Regions from separate parts of the Arthrobacter sp. Sr24 genome, predicted to be linked through region 2. Evidence: riboswitches for the same ligand, from Rfam matches in the RefSeq annotation. Region 2 holds a riboswitch; the other holds the start of a gene.
What was found. A riboswitch is a leader RNA that binds a small molecule or an ion and turns the genes downstream of it on or off. The one in region 2 is predicted to bind S-adenosylmethionine.
Positions count from the first base shown of each region.

Region 1: another riboswitch for S-adenosylmethionine. It lies ahead of ACX80D_RS03540 (bifunctional o-acetylhomoserine/o-acetylserine sulfhydrylase); the one in region 2 lies ahead of ACX80D_RS00710 (ABC transporter ATP-binding protein).

Region 1 is NZ_JBTNDB010000003.1:122,972-126,964, reverse strand. Features, by position in the region: gene metX (homoserine O-acetyltransferase MetX) at 1-571, opposite strand, end outside; gene ACX80D_RS03540 (bifunctional o-acetylhomoserine/o-acetylserine sulfhydrylase) at 624-1,940, opposite strand; SAM riboswitch class IV at 2,018-2,134, opposite strand; gene ACX80D_RS03535 (Tex family protein) at 2,293-3,993, opposite strand, start outside.
Region 2 is NZ_JBTNDB010000001.1:134,474-138,466, reverse strand. Features, by position in the region: gene ACX80D_RS00730 (hypothetical protein) at 1-52, opposite strand, end outside; gene ACX80D_RS00725 (polysaccharide deacetylase family protein) at 61-687, opposite strand; gene ACX80D_RS00720 (hypothetical protein) at 724-936, opposite strand; gene ACX80D_RS00715 (CoA-binding protein) at 1,049-1,465, opposite strand; SAM riboswitch class I at 1,560-1,673, shown strand; gene ACX80D_RS00710 (ABC transporter ATP-binding protein) at 1,680-2,525, shown strand; gene ACX80D_RS00705 (aliphatic sulfonate ABC transporter substrate-binding protein) at 2,591-3,631, shown strand; gene ACX80D_RS00700 (ABC transporter permease) at 3,628-3,993, shown strand, end outside.

The DNA of each region.
Region 1 (3,993 bases), on a different contig from region 2:
CGCAGGAAGCCACCACGGCGCAGCGCTGGACACGGTCAGGGTAAGTAACAGCCCATTCCAAGGCCCTCGCCCCGCCCATGGATCCGCCAATGACGGCATACCAGACGGTGACACCCAATTTCTCGGCTAGGAGCGCTTCTGCATGGACGGAGTCTCGGATGGTGATGAACGGAAAACGGGAACCATAAGGCTTGCCGTCGGCGGCAATGCTGGAGGGACCGGTGGTGCCATAGCAACCACCAATCATATTGGCGCAGACCACAAAGTACTTGTTGGTGTCGATGACCCCGCCGGGACCCACCAAGCCTTCCCACCAGCCATCTTCCTCGGAATCACCGCGGCTGACATGTGTGCTGCCGGTCAGGGCATGCTGGATCAGCACGGCGTTGTCGCCGGCTGCATTTAGCTTGCCCCAGCATTCAAAAGCCATGGTCACGGAAGGCAGCTCGCCCCCAGCTTCCAGCGGCAGTGCGCCGATCTCAATGGAGCGCAACACACCACCGCCCTGACCCACGGCTGCGCAGAAGTCCTCGCCGACGGGTTCAGCGGCAGCGGCTGAAAGCCCCAACATATCTTTATTCACCGCATCGTCCACTACTTTGTCCACCGCGTGTTCCATGGCATTAGGCCGATTTTGCGGCGCGGAATCCGGCTTCCAGATCGGCGATTATATCGGCGACGTTTTCCAAACCGACCGAGAGGCGAACCAGCCCGGGGCGCACACCGGCGGCAAGCTGCTGCTCGGGCGAGAGTTGAGCATGCGTGGTGGAAGCGGGGTGAATGACCAAGGAGCGGACATCACCTAAGTTGGCAACGTGCGAGTGCAGTTCCAAGCCATCAACAAAGCGCTTGCCAGCTTCGGCACCGCCCACAATGTCGAAGGCGATGATGGCACCGGTGCCGTTGGGGCTGTACTTGCGTCCGCGCTCGAACCAGGGGCTGGAGGGAATACCGGCATACGCGACGGCCTCAACGTTTTCATTGCTCTCGAGCCACTGTGCGACGGTGACGGCGTTGCTGACGTGGCGCTCGATGCGCAAGCTCAGCGTCTCGATGCCCTGAGCAATCAGGAACGCGTTGAACGGCGAGATGGCCGAGCCCAGATCACGCAGCAGCTGAACACGAGCCTTGAGGATGTAGGCCAAGTTGGCTCCGAGAGCACTGCCCACACCCAAATCACGGGCATACACCAGCCCGTTGTAGGTCTCATCCGGGGTGTTGAAGCCGGGGAACTTCTCCGGGTTAGCCGCGAAATCGAACTTGCCGCCATCCACAATGACGCCACCAATGGCGGTGCCGTGCCCACCGAGGTATTTGGTGGCCGAATGGATCACAATATCGGCACCCCATTCGAGGGGGCGGATCAAGTACGGGGTGGCCAAGGTGTTGTCCACAATCAACGGCACGCCAGCCTCGTGGGCAATAGCGCTGATGTTTTCCAGGTCCAACACGTCCTGGCGCGGGTTCGATACCGTCTCACCGAAAAAGGCTTTGGTGTTCGGGCGAACGGCTGCACGCCACTGATCCAGGTTATCGGGATCATCGACGAAAGTGACCTCAATGCCTAGCTTCTTCAGCGTGTGAGCCAGCAGGTTGAATGTGCCCCCATAAACACTAGGACTGGAAACGATGTGGTCGCCTGCTTCGGCGAGGTTCAAGATGGCAAAGGTGGTAGCTGCCTGACCGGAGGCGAGCAAGAGCGCGGCAACACCGCCTTCCAAACTTGCTACACGCTGCTCGACGGCGTCCGTGGTGGGGTTGCCAATACGGGTGTAGATCGGCTCTAGCTCAGCTAGGGCGAACCGTGCTGCTGCACTCTCGGCCGAAGGGAACACGAAGGATGTGGTCTGGTAGATCGGGAGTGCACGGGCGCCTGTGGTGGCGTCGGGCTCCTGACCTACATGGATCTGACGGGTTTCAAATGACCAACCGTTACTCATGGGTGGGTTCCTTCACACTAGTGGCCTACAGCAAAAGCCCTTCACCGCGCACTGCGGGAAGGGCCTTGAACAGATACGGCCCGCGCTTGCACCGGAACCGGATGGTTCGATGCCAGGTCTTCACCCGGGGCACCCCACCGCGGAAGGAGGGTTGCCGGTCAGCAAGCCGGGGCTATTCGCTGACACTCATGACCTAACTTCCAGTGTGGAAGATCCCCCGCGAACCCGCAACAATATGACGACTTTATGACTATTGGCGAACATCTGTTTGAAAACCCGCCAAAAAGATGCCAGAGGATGAATTAGTGAACGATGAGCGACTTTCACCCTCTTCTTTCGGTGGTGCCGGGCGCTACTTGCCCAACCCCGCACGCCGCAGCGCCTCGGCCATGGCTGTATTGGCCTGCGGCGCAGCACTTGTCCGCCCCTGCTGCGCACCCTTCTGATTCCCGCCAGGCTGAGCTGCGCGCTGCGGGCGCGAAGGTGATGGACGCCCGGAAGTGCGGGAGCCGACGTCGGACGTCCTAGTGGGCTCCTCGGCGGAACCTCTGGAACCGGAACCTCTGGAAGCAGCACCCTTGGAATTAGCGTGGGCCCCGACACCCACTTCATCGTCCAAGCGCAGCGTGAGTGAAATTCGTTTGCGTTCGGGCGCCACTTCCAGCACCTTCACGCGCACCACCTGGCCGGATTTAACCACCGTGTGCGGATCCGACACGAAGCTGTTGCTCATGGCCGAGACGTGCACCAGCCCGTCCTGATGCACACCGATGTCCACGAAGGCGCCGAACGCTGCCACATTTGAGACCGTGCCTTCCAAAATCATGCCGGGGCGCAGATCCGTGATCTTCTCGATGCCATCGGTGAACGTGGCGGTTTCAAAGCGCGGCCGCGGGTCACGCCCTGGCTTTTGCAGCTCGGCAATGATGTCCCTGACAGTGGGCAGACCGAACTCTCCCTCAATAAAATCGGCCGGATTCACCGAAGCCACGGCCCCCACTCCGCCGGCGATCTCATGCGCTCCAGCGCCGGCCGCGACGAGAATTTTGCGCGCTACTCCGTACGCTTCGGGGTGCACACTAGAGGCGTCCAGCGGCTCCGCTCCCCCGGTAATCCGCAGGAATCCAGCGCATTGTTCGAACGCCTTCGGGCCCAGCCGTGCCACCTTAAGCAGCTCGCGGCGCTTCTTGAAGGGGCCGTTCTCATTGCGGTGAGCCACAATGTTCTCACTCAAAAGAGGGCCGACGCCGGCCACCCTCGCCAAGAGTGCTGGCGAGGCCGTGTTCAGATCCACGCCCACCGCATTGACGCAGTCTTCCACCACGGCATCTAGGGAACGGTCCAGTTTGGCCGGGGTGAGATCGTGCTGGTATTGGCCAACGCCAATGGACTTGGGCTCAATTTTGACGAGCTCGGCCAGCGGGTCCTGCAGGCGGCGCGCAATCGAGACGGCACCGCGCAGAGAGACATCCATGCCGGGCAGTTCGGCGCTCGCCAACGCCGAGGCGGAATACACGGAAGCGCCGGCCTCGGAGACCACCAGCTTGGTGACCGAACGCTCAGGATTGAGCCGTTTGAGTTCAGCCACAAGTTCAGCAGCCAGCTTGTCGGTCTCGCGACTGGCCGTCCCGTTGCCAATGGCAATCAGCTCAACGTCATGCCGCTGGCTCAGTGAGACCAAGGTTGCCAGGGCTTCATTCCAGCGCTTTGCCGGTGCGTGCGGATAGATGGTCTCGGTAGCGGCAACCTTTCCCGTGCCGTCCACCACCGCTACTTTGGTGCCAGTGCGCAGCCCGGGATCCAGTCCCAGAGTGGAACGGTTTCCAGCCGGTGCGGCAAGGAGGACATCGCGCAGATTGGCGGCAAACACGCGAACAGATTCCTCTTCGGCGCTTTGGAACAACCGGACGCGCAAATCCACAGACAGCCGGGTCAGAATACGTGTGCGCCAGGCCAACCTGGCTCCGGTCATGAGCCACGTATCGGCAGCACGGCCGGATTCGGTAATACCCAAAGAGTGTCCAACAGCATTCTCATACACCGCACGGGCCTG
Region 2 (3,993 bases):
CAGGCAGGGTGCGATCTTCGTTTTCCACCAGCTTCAACTCCTTCTGTTTCATAGCAGATCTTACGGTGTGGCCAGATAGTCTTCGAGCAGCACCACTTGGAGTCCGGCCGCTTTTTGCGCTTTGAGGAATGCAGCGAGATCGTCCGGGAATTCCTTCCTGAAATGCATCAAAACGATATCCCCTGGCCGCAGCCCCGCGCCCACTTGGTAATCCATTCCGCCTGCATTGGCCTTGCTTTCCCAAGCCACAATGACCTTCATGCCGCACGCCGCAACAGCCCGCCGGGTGGCCAGGGTGTACGGGCCGCCGGGCGGGCGAAAGAAGACCGGCCGGCGGCCAAACTGTTGCTCTTCAAAGTCAGCCATACCGCAAATTTCGGCCTTTTGCTGTTCGTAACTGAGCTGGATAAATCCCAAATCGTGGGTCATGGTGTGGTTCTCGATGAGGTGTCCGGCCGCAGTGTATTTTCTATAAAAGTCTGAGCTTCCAGCAATATAATTGTGAGCCAGAAACAGCGACGCCTTGATCCCATTTTTCTCCAGTAACGCCAGGAACGAATCCCGCTTGATCGCACCGTCGTCGACCGTCAAAAACACCACTTTTTGCTCGGTAGACACCTTGGTCAGCACCGGCGCCAGCCCGTCTACGATGGGCAGCGGCACGCAGCCCGGCACCAGCCCCTCCAACGTATCCACCCTCCCGGTGAGCGGGTTCTTGGGAAGCTAGCTGCTGGGAATATCCGACGCCGGAGCTTGCGTACTCGAGGCCGCCCCACTTTCCACTGGGGTACTTGAGGCAGCGACAGTAACGATGGGCGGCTCAGTGGTGGCTGGGCCAACTACCACAGCGGCCGGCAACGCTGAACTATTGGTGTTGGCCCACCACAGTCCGGTGGCCACGAGGGCGATCGCGAGCACCAGCACCGATAAGGCCACCCAACGGCCACGTCCAGGTCCAGGGGACAGATCAAGGTGGCGGGGAATAAGTAGCTTTTCTGGTTTCTGTTTCTGGTTTCCGGAGATCGGCTAGCGGCACAGCTGGAGCCGCTTAGAGCCCAAGTTTTGCAGCTTCAATCTTGGGGCAGGTATTCATCACCACGTCAAGACCAGCAGCCTGGGCACGCTGGGCCGCGTCTTCGTCAATAACGCCCAGTTGGAGCCACACCGCTTTGGCACCTACTGCTATGGCTTGGTCAACCACGGCTCCCACCTTGGCGGAGTTCACAAAGCAATCCACCACATCGATGCTGCCTGGGACCTCAGCCAGGGTCTTATATCCCTTGGCGCCATGGACGTCGTCGCCCTTCAAACTCACCGGGATAATCTCCTGACCCAGGTGCTGCTGAAGGAACAAGGAAACACTGACAGCAGGACGCAGCGGGTTACCGGACAAGCCCACCACAGCCCAACGTCCGGGGGTACTCAGAAGCCGGTGGATCAGCTGCGGATCATTGATGTGTGCCATGTTACGAGCCTAGTCCCCCACCGATTGTTACGCCTCGCGAACTCGACGCACTTGCCGATTTCTGCCGTCACGCCACTTCGTCTTAGTCTTGAGATGACCATCCCGAGCGGCCGAGAGATCTGGCTCATTGACGCCGCAGCAACCCTGGTTGACGCCTCTGCAAGAGGAGTCATCGCCGGCAGGGTGCTACCGCCAGGAACGATGGAGTGTTGTGATGTCTGCTTTACTTTCGCGCTCGGCACCTGCCGAATCAGTGTTTTTGCCAGCGGTAATTTCCGATCCCCAAGGCACTGCGGCCATGCCGGTTGCCTTTCAGGGACTTGGCCGGTCCTTCAGTTCAAAGGGCGGAACGCACACGGTGCTCCGGGATGTTTCCTTTGATATTCAGGCTGGGGAAATCGTAGCCCTGCTAGGACCTTCCGGCTGCGGAAAATCCACCCTATTGCGTGCCGTTGCCGGGCTCGACGCCCCCAGCAGCGGATCTGTGACCATTGACGGAACAGAAGTATCCGGGATTGACTCACGCTGCGCCGTAGCCTTCCAAGAACCCCGTCTCCTGCCTTGGAAATCGATCGCCAGCAACGTGGCGATCGGAGTTCCATCCGGAGCAGACTCAGCACGCAGCCGCCACGTAGTGGAAAACCTGCTGGAACTGGTGGGCCTCTCATCCTTCGCTGGACACCGGCCCCGGGAAATCTCCGGCGGCATGGCCCAGCGGGCATCGTTGGCCCGCGCTTTGGCCCGCAATCCCGGTGTTCTCTTACTGGATGAACCCTTTGGTGCACTAGATGCTCTGACCAGAATCACCATGCAGGATCTGCTGCTGGATATCCATTCAGCCGAACCGACCACGGTTCTGCTGGTCACCCACGATGTGGATGAGGCGTTGCAGCTCGCTGACCGCATCATCCTGCTCGGCGACGACGGCACCGGCCAGCCCGGTTGCACCATTGTGCGGACCGTGGATGTGCCCGGTGCACGCCCCCGAGACCGGGCTTCAACAGAACTGGCCGGACTGCGCAGCTCACTGCTTGGCAGCCTCGGCGTCGACGGCCACTAGCCACTTCTTTCTAGTTACCTTCTTTCTTTCTTTCTTTCATCAGCACACCCATTTTGAGGACCACTATGCCTAATTCAGCTCATTTCAACCGCCGATCCTTCCTAGGTTTCACCGCCGCCGTCTCCGCTCTGGCCCTGGCTGGCTGCGCCGGTGAGGACGCAGCAACCAACGCCGCTGGCAAAGCGGGCGGCTCTGACACTCTCAACATCGACTTCGCCACCTACAACCCGCTCAGCTTGATCATCAAGGAAAAGGGCTGGTTGGAGGCAACTCTGGCGCCGAAGAACGTCACCGTGAAATGGCTGCAGTCCGCCGGCTCCAACAAGGCCAATGAGGCACTGCGTGCTGGAGCGATCGATGTTGGTTCCACTGCTGGCTCCGCCGCGCTGCTGGCACGGGCCAACGGCTCCCCCATCAAAACCATCTCGCTCTACTCCCAGCCTGAGTGGGCAGCACTGGTCACCAACAAGGATTCCGGCATCACCAAAGTTGCCGATCTTAAGGGCAAGTCCGTGGCCGCCACCAAAGGCACCGATCCCTACTTCTTCTTGGTCCAGGCACTGGAGGAAGCCGGTCTTAGTACCAAAGACGTGACGGTGGAGAACCTACAGCACGCCGACGGTCGCGCTGCGCTAGCAAACGGTTCTGTAAATGCTTGGTCCGGCCTGGACCCCATCATGGCCACGGCCGAGCAGGAGGGCGCTACGCTCTTCTACCGGAACCTTGATTTCAATACTTACGGATTCCTCAACGCCACCGAGTCATTCCTGAAAGAAAAGCCTGAGTTGGCACAGACCGTGGTGGACGCCTACGAAAAGGCCCGCGTCTGGGCTGCGGCAAATCCGGAAGAAACGGCTCAGATCCTGGCCGATGCTGCTGGTCTGAAGCCAGCAGTTGCCACCACTGTGATTCTCGAGCGCAGCAACTTGGATGTCTCCGGAATCCCGGGCGAGAAGCAGCGCGCAGTGTTGGCCAAGATCGGCCCCACCTTTGTTGAGCTTGGCGATGTCAAAACTCAGGCCGAGGTAGACACAGCCCTGGAAACCCTGCTGGATGATTCCTTCGCCCTCAAGGCAAATCCTGATTCAATCAAGGAATCCGCATGACACTGAAGCTTGACACTCCAACGCAAGCACCCCTGCATCGAACTCTTGGAGGCGCCGGTGGCTGGGCCAAGCTGGGCTTGGGACTGATTCTTCCGGTCATCATTTTGCTGGCGTGGCACCTAAGTACCGCTGCAGGCATATTCTCGCCGGCTCAGCTGCCTTCGCCACGAGCAGTATTTGAGGCTGGGACAGAGCTCATTGCCCGCAATGAACTGTTCGGCCACATTGCCATCTCCACGCAGCGAGTGCTCCTTGGATTCTTGGCTGGAGCCGTGTTGGGTGTGTCCTTGGGAGCTCTTGTGGGACTTTCAAAGGTCGCCGAGGTTTTGCTGGGGCCCACCATCGGCGCGCTCCGGGCGGTC